2 regions of the Labrys methylaminiphilus subsp. lupini genome follow, and region 1 is predicted to be linked to the other one. Evidence: riboswitches for the same ligand, from Rfam matches in the RefSeq annotation. Region 1 holds a riboswitch; the other holds the start of a gene.
The links. Region 1 has a riboswitch for S-adenosylmethionine ahead of ACN6KF_RS06660 (O-succinylhomoserine sulfhydrylase). Riboswitches for the same ligand answer to the same signal wherever they lie in the genome.

Region 2: it holds a riboswitch for S-adenosylmethionine, as region 1 does, so the genes downstream of both, metA (homoserine O-acetyltransferase MetA) here and ACN6KF_RS06660 (O-succinylhomoserine sulfhydrylase) in region 1, are expected to answer to the same signal.

The regions. Positions count from the first base shown of each region.
Region 1 is NZ_JBMDIH010000001.1:1,438,600-1,444,320, forward strand. Features, by position in the region: gene uraD (2-oxo-4-hydroxy-4-carboxy-5-ureidoimidazoline decarboxylase) at 127-666, shown strand; gene ACN6KF_RS06645 (MFS transporter) at 841-2,178, shown strand; gene ACN6KF_RS06650 (hypothetical protein) at 2,269-2,631, opposite strand; gene ACN6KF_RS06655 (2'-deoxycytidine 5'-triphosphate deaminase) at 2,661-3,779, opposite strand; SAM riboswitch at 3,872-3,951, shown strand; gene ACN6KF_RS06660 (O-succinylhomoserine sulfhydrylase) at 3,987-5,195, shown strand; gene xdhC (xanthine dehydrogenase accessory protein XdhC) at 5,350-5,721, shown strand, end outside.
Region 2 is NZ_JBMDIH010000001.1:2,374,311-2,380,031, forward strand. Features, by position in the region: gene metH (methionine synthase) at 1-2,443, shown strand, start outside; SAM riboswitch at 2,600-2,677, shown strand; gene metA (homoserine O-acetyltransferase MetA) at 2,733-3,656, shown strand; gene ACN6KF_RS11210 (TetR-like C-terminal domain-containing protein) at 3,982-4,374, shown strand; gene ACN6KF_RS11215 (hypothetical protein) at 4,396-5,721, opposite strand, start outside.

The DNA.
Region 1 (5,721 bases):
CGATTTTCCTAATATTGATCATTCATCTCATCAAATTGACCTAATATGTGTCAAGGCGCATCCTTTTGCTCACGGGAATTCAGCGATCCCGCCGGAGAACAACGACAAATCCCGTGGAGCGGTGCCTTGATCGATCTGACGAGCTTGAATACGGCCAGCCGCGAGGCATTTACCGCCCGGCTGGGGCCGGTCTTCGAGAATTCCCGCTGGGTGGCGGAAGCCGTTTGGCAGCGCAGGCCGTTCGACAGCGTGGATAGCCTGCATGCTGCGATGATGGCCGTCGTCCGCGGCCAGGATGAGGCGAGCCTTGCGGCCTTCCTGAACGCCCATCCCGATCTTGCCGGTCGCGAGGCCAAGCAGGGGACGATGACGGCCGAGTCGGTGGAAGAGCAGGGAACGGCCGGGCTTGATCGGCTTTCTGCCTCTGAAGTCGCGGCCATGGACGAACTGAACGGTAAATATCGCGCACGTCATGGCTTCCCGTTCATCATATGCGTGCGTCACTACACCAGGCTCGGCATCTTCGCGGAATTCCGCCACCGGCTCCTGCGCCGCAGCGACGAGGAGTGCCGCGAGGCCCTGCGCCAGATCGCGTTCATCAGCCGCTACCGGCTGGATGCCTTGCTCCATCACGAGGCCAGGCAGGCCGTGGCGCCTGCGGCCTGACGATCAGACTTCACCCTGCACCGCAGGTGCCGGGTGACAAGCGGTTCCGTCCCTGGACGAACCCGACAAGCGCACCGCTACCGGCATGAAGGCGGCTTGCGCAATGACGCAGACGGCGGGTTGCATCTCTCCGTTGCGAGGCCGGTCAATGAAAAAGACATAAGGGAGAAAACCATGACCGCAAATGCGATGACCGAGCCGGGAGGAGCACTCACGGATACGGCTGCTCCGCAACTGGAAGCACTCTACAAGAAAGTGACCTGGCGCCTGCTGCCTTTCCTGATGTTCCTATGGGTGCTGGCATGGATCGACCGGGTCAATGTCGGTTTTGCCAAGCTGACCATGCTCCAGGACCTGCAGTTCAGCGAAACGGTCTACGGCCTGGGCGCCGGCGTGTTCTTCCTGGGCTACTTTTTCTTCGAAGTTCCGAGCAACATGCTGCTCGAACGGATCGGCGCCAAGAGAACCCTCGCCCGCATCACCATCGGTTGGGGCATCATCTGCATCCTGATGATGTTCGTCACCACGCCCTGGCAGTTCTACACGCTACGATTCCTGCTCGGCGTGTTCGAGGCCGGCTTCTATCCCGGCGTCATTCTCTACCTCACCTACTGGTTCCCATCCCTGCGCCGCGCCAAGGCCTTTGGCCTGTTCATGTCGGCCTCGGCATTGGCGGGCGTCGTGGGCGGGCCGATGGCGGGCACCATCATGACCCAGCTCGGCGGCGCGAATGGTTGGGCGGGCTGGCAGTGGGTGTTCCTGCTGGAAGGCATCCCCTCGGTCCTGGCGGGCCTTGCCACCCTCTATTATCTGACCGACAAGCCCGACCATGCCCATTGGCTGACAGCGGATGAACGCGGGCTGCTGCTCAGCGATCTCGAGCGCGACCGCAAGGCGCTCGGCCATCGCGAGCACAATGTGCTGCAGTCATTGAAGAACCCGATCGTGTGGAAGTTCATCGCCATCTTCTTCTGCATCATCATGGCCAATTCCGCGCTGACCTTCTTCGGTCCCACCATCGTACGGGAGGTCGGCTTCACCAGTCCGGCCACGGTGGGCTGGATCATGGCTGCGATCTATGCCTGCGGAGCCGTCGGCATGATCTCCAACGGCATCCATTCCGACCGTGCCAATGAAGTGCGCTATCATTGCGGCCTGGCCGCTCTGGCCGGAGCGATCGGCCTCACCATCCTCGGTTTCGCCGTACCCGGCAGCGCGCCGCTTGCACTAGGGGCGCTCGCCCTGGCGGTGGTCGGCACCATGTCGGCGATCCCGGTGTTCTGGCAGATGCCGAACCATTTCCTTGCCGGCTCGGCGGCTGCCGTCGGCATCGCCCTGATCAACTCGGTTGCCAATCTCGCAGGCTTCGGCGCGCCCTACCTGATGGGCTATCTAAGGGATGCCGGCGCCATGTCGACGGGCCTTTGGATCGTCGCCGCCGTGGAGGCCGCCACCTTCCTTCTGATCGTCAAATTCGTCGTCTCCTTCGAGCGACGGGCGAAGCCGGCCTGACGCAACCATATCCGCAAACGAACAACAGGGCGGCCCGCCGGGTCGCTCTTTCTCGTTACGACACCTCCGGCGAGAACATCCCGCCTGGGTTCACTTGCGTCTGGCCTGAGGTTTCAGCTCGATGAATTCGACCGAGCCATTCTTGAATTTTCGTGCAGCTCCTTCGCAGACACCTGCACCATATTGTCGTGGGGTCGAGGTGAATTCCTCATTACCAGTGACATTGGCAAGGGGGCGATTGCGCAGCGCCACCATCGCCCGCTCGAATTTGTCCCTCTTACTGGGGCGGATCTGAAATTGGGCAGGGCAGTCACGCACCACCTTGAAGGAGAATGCGGCCGCCCCGATTTCCTCGCAGCTGAAACCACCGAAGCAGTCCATGGCCCGCGCTTGCGGGGCATGAAATGTCAGAACCGAAACGCCAGCAGCAACGGCGATGACAAATTGCTTCAAGGTGCGAGACCCCAGCTAGAGGAAAAGCTTCATTTGAAATGCTTGGATAGTTTCAGCGCCTGGCCCTGATAGTTCGAATTGAGGCCGGAGCCGTATAGGATCTGAGGGCGTTCGAGCATGCGCTCATAGATCAGGCGCCCGACGATCTGGCCGTCCTCGACGATGAAGGGCACCTCGCGCGAGCGCACTTCCAGCACGGCCCTGGCCGCCTCCATGCCATCGGGCGAATAGCCGAAGCCGGGATCGAAGAAGCCGGCATAATGCACGCGGAACTCGCCCACGAGCGGGTCGAACGGCACCATTTCGGCCGCGAATTCCGGTGGCACATGCACGGCTTCCTTGGACGCCAGGATGTAGAACTCGTCCGGGTCGAGGATCATGTCGTTCTTGCCGCGATGAGGGATGGGCTCCCAGAAATCGAGCAGATCGCAGGCCGCCCGCTTGTCGACATCAACAACGGCGGTGTGGCGCTTGGCGCGGTAGCCGACGATACCGTCGCCGAAGCCGGTGAGGTCGACGGAGACGGCGACACCGCCGGCGATGTCCGGGTCGGGCGACGAAACCAGGCCCATGCGGCGCTGCAATTCGCGCAAGGAGGCATCGTCGATGCGGGCTTCGCCACGGCGGAAGCGGATCTGGCTCAGGCGCGATCCCGTCCGCACCAGCACCGGGAAGGTGCGCGGTCCGATTTCAGCATAGAGCGGCCCGTCATAACCCGCCTCGACCTGGTCGAAGGCGCGGGCATGGTCGGTGATGACACGGGTGAAGACGTCGAGGCGACCGGTCGAGCTCTTGGGATTGGTGGAAGCGAGAACGCCATCCGGCATTTGCAGGCTTTCGAGCAGGGGCACGATATAGACGCAGCCCGTCTCCAGCACGGCACCCTTGGTCAGGTCGATCTCATGCAAGGCGAGGTCCCTGATGCGCTCGGCCACGGTGTTGCGCGGCCCCGGCAGGAAGCTCGCCCGCATGCGGTAGGCCTTGGCGCCGAGGCGCAGATCGAGACTGGCGGGCTGAATCTGATCCGAAGCCAGAGGTTGTTCGATGCGGACGGCTCCCGTCTCGACCAGGCCAGCAATCGCCTGGGAGGGCAGGATGCCAAAAGTGTGCAGAAGGCCTGGGGAATGCGGGATGTTCGGGGAGGGCATGGCTCTCGCTTTTTTCTGCCAGCTTATTGCGGTTCCTGGTCTTGCTAGACGAAACCATCCATTGACGCCATCCGGGAGTAGGGCTACTCAACAGTCTTCGTCGTGGTGGATTTGGGCCGGCCGGCTTGCAGCCACGTAAAACAACTCGCTAAAGGGCCGTGGGAAAGAGCGCTGGCGCTCGACTTGCGGCTATCGGGATTGCCGCAGATGACCAAACCTTTGACTTCAGCACCTTCCACCCGGGAATTGCGCCCGGCCACCCGGCTCGTGCATGCCGGCACGCTGCGCTCGCAATATGCGGAGACGTCGGAGGCGCTGTTCCTCACCCAGGGATTTGTCTACGAGAGTGCCGAACAGGCGGAGGCCCGCTTCAAGGGCGAGGATGTCGGCTTCATCTATAGCCGCTTTTCCAATCCCACCGTGGCGATGTTCGAGCAGCGCATGGCGGAACTGGAGGGAGCCGAGGCAGCTCGCGCCACCGCCTCGGGCATGGCCGCCGTCACCGCGACCCTGATCGGCCAGCTCAAGACCGGCGACCACGTCGTCGCCGCCAAGGCGCTGTTCGGCTCATGCCGCTATGTCATCGAGGAATTGCTGCCGCGCTTCGGCGTCACCTCCACCCTGGTCGACGGCACCGAGCTTGCCCAATGGCAGGCGGCGGTGCGGCCGGAGACGAAGGTGTTCTTCCTTGAAAGCCCGACCAATCCCACGCTCGAGATTCTCGACATCGCCGCCATAGCCAAGATCGCCAAGAGCGCCGGCGCCACGCTGGTGGTGGATAATGTCTTCGCGACGCCGCTGCTGCAGAGCCCGCTCGAACTCGGTGCCGATTGCGTGGTCTATTCGGCCACCAAGCATATTGACGGGCAGGGCCGCTGTCTGGCCGGCGTGATCCTGGCATCCGAGAAGTTCATCAACGACCACATCCAAACCTATTTGCGCCAGACCGGTCCCTCGATCTCGCCTTTCAATGCCTGGGTGATGCTCAAGGGCCTGGAGACTCTGGAACTCAGGGTCGAACGCCAGATCGCCAATGCGGTAAAGGTTGCCGATGCCCTGGGGAACCACAAGGCAGTCGAGCGCGTGATCTATCCCTTCCGCGACGATCATCCGCAGGTGGAACTCGCACGCCGCCAAATGAAGGCGGGCGGCACGCTGGTGACCTTCGAGGTGAAGGGCGGCAAGAGCGCGGCGTTCAAGGTTGCCAATGCGCTGAAGATCACCCGCATCTCCAACAATCTCGGCGACACCAAGAGCCTGATCACCCATCCTTCGACCACCACCCATCAGCGCTTCGAGGAAGACGCGCGCCTGGGCATGGGTATCCGCCAGGGCATGCTGCGCTTCTCGGCCGGCATCGAGAGCTCCGATGACCTGATCGCCGATTTCACGCAGGCGCTCGACAAGGCACTGTAATCGGGAGGCTGGTCCTCGGACCAGCCAGGAAATACCGCGCTCCCTGGAGGAGTCCGGGCTGGTCTGAAGACCGGCCCCCGAATTGAACTTTGGCGCGGTCGCCCCAAAGCGTTATCATGCTGGTACTTAAACCGGCATGGGTGCGGGCAGAGCGATGGGGATCTTCGCGACGCTGAAAGCCATGGTCGAGCGGGACGGCCGCGCCGTACTCGTCACCATCATGGACGCGCGTGGCTCGAGCCCGCGCGAGGCGGGCACGCGCATGGCCGTGCGGGCGGACGGGGCTTTTTCCGGCACGGTCGGGGGCGGTACCCTGGAATGGCAGGTGCTGGCGGAAGCTCAGGCTCTCCTCTCCGCCGGGGAGGGTCGCCGTCTACGTTCCATGGACAAGGCTCTGGGCCCTGATCTCGGCCAGTGCTGTGGTGGCCGGGTCGGCCTGATGCTGGAACGCCTGGAACGAGACGATCTCGCCTGGCTGAGCGAACTTGCGGCGCCATCGGTCAATAGGGGACATGTCCTCATCGGT
Region 2 (5,721 bases), 940 kb from region 1:
GATCGATTCCTCGAAATTCTCAATCATCGAGGCTGGCCTGAAATGCGTGCAGGGCAAACCGCTGGTCAATTCGATCTCCATGAAGGAAGGCGAGGAAGCCTTTCTTCACCATGCCCGCCTGGTGCGGGCCTACGGCGCGGCCGTGGTGGTGATGGCCTTCGACGAACAGGGACAGGCCGATACGCTGGAACGCAAGGTCGCCATCTGCAGCCGAGCCTATAAGCTCTTGACGGAGCAGGCGGGCTTCCCGCCCGAGGATATCGTCTTCGATCCCAACATCTTCGCCGTCGCCACCGGCATCGAGGAACATAACGGCTATGGCGTCGCCTTCATCGAGGCGACGCGGCAGATCAGGACCACCCTGCCCCACGCCCATATTTCGGGCGGTGTATCCAATCTCTCCTTCTCGTTCCGCGGCAATGAGCCGGTGCGAGAGGCTATGCACGCCGTGTTCCTCTACCATGCCATCCAGGCCGGCATGGACATGGGCATCGTCAATGCCGGGCAACTCGCCGTCTATGAATCCATCGATCCGGACTTGCGCGAAGCCTGCGAGGATGTCGTGCTCAACCGGCCCTCGCGCGGGGCGCTGAACCCGACCGAACGCCTGCTCGAACTGGCCGAGCGTTTCCGTGGCGCCGCCGGCAAGGAAGCCAAGGAAAAGGATCTCGCCTGGCGTGAGTGGCCGGTCGAGCAGCGCATATCCCATGCGCTCGTCAATGGCATTACCGAGTTCATCGATGCCGATACCGAGGAGGCGCGTCTTGCGGCCGCACGTCCCTTGCACGTCATTGAAGGGCCACTGATGGCCGGCATGAACGTGGTTGGCGATCTCTTCGGTGCAGGCAAGATGTTCCTGCCGCAAGTGGTGAAGTCGGCTCGTGTGATGAAGCAGGCCGTCGCCAGCCTCCTGCCCTATATGGAGGCCGAGAAGCTTGCCAATGGTGGCACTGGCGAACGCCAGAGCGCCGGCAAGATTTTGATGGCGACCGTGAAGGGCGACGTACACGACATCGGCAAGAACATCGTCGGCGTCGTGCTCGCCTGCAACAATTACGAGATCATCGATCTCGGCGTGATGGTGCCGTCGGCAAAAATCCTCGAGGTGGCGCGTCAGGAGAAGGTCGACATCATCGGGCTGTCCGGCCTGATCACACCCTCGCTCGACGAAATGGTGCATGTCGCCGCCGAGATGGAACGCGAGGGCTTCGACATCCCCTTGCTGATCGGCGGCGCCACTACCAGCCGCGTCCATACTGCCGTGAAGGTGCATCCGCGCTATGACCGTGGCCAGGCCGTCTATGTGACGGATGCGAGCCGCGCCGTCGGCGTCGTCTCCAGCCTGCTGTCCCCCGCGAACAAGGCGGGCTATGTCGAAACCGTCCAGGCCGAATACGCCAAGGTCGCGGCGGCGCATGCCCGCAGCGAGGCCGACAAGCTGCGCCTGCCGCTCGCCAAGGCCAGGGCCAACGCCCACAAGGTGGATTGGACAGGCTTCACGGCACCGAAACCATCCTTCCTGGGAACACGGGTCTTCGAGAACTACGATCTCGCCGAGCTTTCGCGCTACATCGACTGGACGCCGTTCTTCCAGACCTGGGAACTGAAGGGGCGTTATCCCGCCATCCTGTCCGACGAGAAGCAGGGAGCGGCTGCACGCCAGCTTTTCGACGATGCCCAGGCCATATTGGCACGCATCATCGCGGAGAAATGGTTCCGGCCGAAAGCCATAATCGGCTTCTGGCCGGCGAACGCCGTCGGCGACGATATACATTTGTATACGGATGAGAACCGCAGCCGGAAGCTCGCAAGCCTGCACACCCTGCGCCAGCAGCTCACCAAGCGCGACGGGCGGGCCAATGTAGCCCTCTCCGACTTCGTTGCCCCTGAAACGAGTGGCCAGGGCGACTATCTCGGCGGCTTCGTGGTCACGGCCGGCATGGAAGAGGACGAGATCGCCAAGCGCTTCGAACGCGCCAATGACGACTATGGCTCGATCATGGTCAAGGCTCTGGCCGACCGTTTCGCCGAGGCTTTCGCCGAACGCATGCATGAGCGCGTCCGCAAGGAGTTCTGGGGCTATGCGATCGACGAGAACCTGGCCCCCGACCAACTCATCGGCGAACCCTATCGCGGTATCCGCCCTGCCCCCGGCTATCCCGCCCAGCCCGACCATACCGAGAAGGGCACACTGTTCCACCTGCTCGACGCCGAAGAACGCATCGGCGTACGCCTGACCGAGAGCTATGCGATGTGGCCGGGCGCCTCGGTGTCCGGGCTCTATTTCGCCCATCCCGATGCCTATTACTTCGGGGTGTCGAAGATCGAGCAGGACCAGGTCGAGGATTACGCCGCCCGCAAGGGCATGACGGTGAACGAAGTCGAACGCTGGCTTTCGCCAGTGCTGAACTATGTGCCGCGAACGGCGGAGGCGGCGGAGTAGATTCCCGGGATCGCCGGCTTCCGGTCCGCGGATATGCACGGGGAACATGGAGGGTCGATCTCCAGATCGACCCTCCAATCCCGCAAGGTGAGAGCCCCTCTGCCCACCGCTCACGCTCCCAGGATTGCCATTGATTTCCATTCACCACAGGATTAACTCTCTCCTCGTGGTGATTTGGCCGGCCGGCTTGCAGCCACGTTAAACAACTCGCTAAAGGGCCGCTGGATGCATTCCATCCGTGGACCTGTCGCATTGCTTTCCGGCTGGCCCAACGTCGATCGAGTGCAACATGCCTATCAAGATTCCGGATACCCTGCCCGCCTTCTCCACCCTGGTCAGCGAAGGGGTGCGGGTGATGACGGAAACTGCCGCCATCCGGCAAGATATCCGTCCGCTGCAGATAGGCCTGCTCAATCTGATGCCCAACAAGATCCGCACCGAGCTGCAGATGGCGCGCCTGGTCGGCGCCACGCCGCTGCAGGTCGAACTCTCGCTGGTGCGTGTCGGCGGCCACCGTGCCAAGAATACCTCCGAGGACCACCTGCTTGCCTTCTACGAAACCTGGGAAGAGGTGCGCGAGCGCAAATTCGACGGCTTCATCATCACCGGCGCGCCGGTGGAGACCCTGCCCTTCGAAGACGTGACCTATTGGAAGGAACTCGAGCAGATCCTCGACTGGACCACGACCAACGTGCATTCCACGCTGAACGTGTGCTGGGGCGCGATGGCGGCCATCTGGCATTTCCACCGCATTCCCAAATATGACCTGACCGAGAAGGCCTTTGGTGTCTACCAGCACCACAACCGCAAGCCTTCCTCGATCTATCTCAACGGCTTTTCAGACGACTTCCACATACCCGTCTCGCGTTGGACGGAGGTCCGCAGCGAAGATGTGCGCAAGAATGCCGAGTTGGAGATCTTGATGGATTCGGACGAAACCGGCGTGTGTCTCATTCACGAGCAAAAGGGCAACCGGCTCTATCTGTTCAACCATGTCGAATATGAATCGACCTCGCTGGCCGATGAGTATTTCCGCGACGTCGACTCGGGCGTGCCGATCAAGCTGCCGAAGAACTACTTCCCCTATGACGATCCATCCTTCCCGCCGCGCAATTTCTGGCGCAGCCACGCCCATCTTCTGTTCGGCAACTGGATCAACGAGATCTACCAGACGACATCCTATGACCTGAGCGAAGTCGGCAGGGGGCGCTGAGATTCTCTCGGGTGCACGGGCGCTTAGGCGCGGATTGGAGGGTCGATCTCCAGATCGACCATCTTGGAAGCACCGTCGCGCAGGAAAGGAAGAAGGTCGATCTGCAGATCGACCCTCCAATCCGCGCTTATCCTGCTAAAAAAGTGCCCGTGCCCCCCGGAAGCCCCTCAATCCTTGGCGCGATCCATGCGCATCAGCAACTGCTCGGTCTTGGCGTCTTCGATGCGGTTGTGCAGCCGGCCGGCCTCCTGCTGGTCCGTGCAAGGTCTTGATCGGCGTCACGCAGGTCTGGATCAGCATCACCGTGCCCATGGCCAGATAGGCCTTGATCCAGGCCGAGGCGGGTGGCAGTCGGCGCACCATCGCCAATCGCACCTTGATCGCGCTCGCCAATGGCTATCTGGATTTCGCCGCCGAGCATGGGGGACGCTGGCACGCCCTCTTCGACTTCCGCCTTCCGGACGGCCAGGACCTGCCGGAAGACCATTTGTGCCAGCAGGATGCACTCTTCCAGCATCTGGAAGCCCCGCTCGCCGTGCTCCAGCCGGGTCTGCCTCTTTCCGAAAGATCTCTTCTCGCCCGCTCTCTCTTCTCGGCCGCCCATGGCATGGTGCTGCTCGGACTGGAGGGCAAGCTGGTGCAGTTGCCCCTGCCCTATCTGCGCGAACAGGTCGCCCTGGTGGTCAGCGCCATGGGCCGAGGCCTCGAATGCAGCTGAGGGCTTGTTCCTCTGCAGGCGTCAAAGCAAGCCCAATCGCCTCGCAACACGCCTGCGCTGGTCGATGATGGTGTGCCGATAAAGGGAGGGCTCCAATCGAAACTCTGGTGAAATCGGCCATGTCATGCCTGCAAGATCGAGCATGGTCTGGGCATTGCTGCCCATCTTGGACATGCCGGTTCCCCCTTCGCCGAAGCGAACCACCACATTGTCGCCAAGCCGGACGATCTGGCCGTTGTTGGGGCCGTTGACGCCGCGGGCGCAAGGCCAGGCGCAGACCACATCTTCGAATGTCAGCCCGCAATCGGGCGTGAGGATGCTGAGTATGCTCGCCAGCGCGCTGATGGCGTAGCTTCTGCTGTAGACAGGCAAGCCGATGACCCCGCCGCAGGTCAATTTCATGACGAGATGGCTGGACGTCCGCCCGACCTCGACAAAATGCGTCTGCTTCATGCCGGTGAATGGCAGATTTCTCACCCTATCGGGATCGGTGATCCGAAACAGGAGCTGCGCCGAAAGCCCGGTCGCGATGGTCTGATGGGGTACCGGCAGGTCGAACCGAAGGCGATCCGATAGGCGAGACAGTGCCGAGCCCACCCGATCATAGTGAAAGGTCGCTGTCGGGCCGAGGGAGAGACATAGATGGTCTAGGGCAACATGCGTGCGTGCGCCTGTCTGGAGATCCTCTAGCGCAATCGCAGCCGCTCGTGGCATGCCTTTTTCGTCCCTGTCGAAATAGACAGAAGTCAGGCGTTGCCGATGCCGGCATTCGATGCCGTGCCGCTGCATCGCCTCCATGCAGACGCGATCAAAGCCGTGGCGAATGCAGCCATTGCCCAGGAAGAGGTCGCCGGACACCACGCGCTCCAGGATGCCGGGGCCATAAAAGCGTTGCAGGCCAGCGGCATCGAGCTTTTCGACGGCAAGGCCGACGTCCTCCGCAAGCTCCCTGTTGTCGATCAGTGAAGCGTCGTGGTTCTTGCGGGAGAGATAGAGGAAAACAGCGCGGGGTCCGTCCTGGTCGAGACGCAGTCGGATCGACAGCCGCCTTTCGATTTCGCTCAGGATCCGTGTCGAGACCTTGCTGGCCAGGCGGCTCTTCACATGATCCGTCTGCAGTCCGAGAAGCTTGCGAAGGTGCTGTACCAGACCATGCCACTCATTGTGAAGATAGACGGGCAGGTCCCGCAACCGAACGCCACGAGGCCACAGGTCGACCTTCTTGTAGTCGAGGTCGAGGGCGACCGATGCATCCTTCTCGCCCAAAATCGCCCGCTTGAGGGCGGTCGCCAGGATGCCAAGCCCCGTATTGTCGAGCTCGGCATTGAGCGCATTGGCGTGATTGAC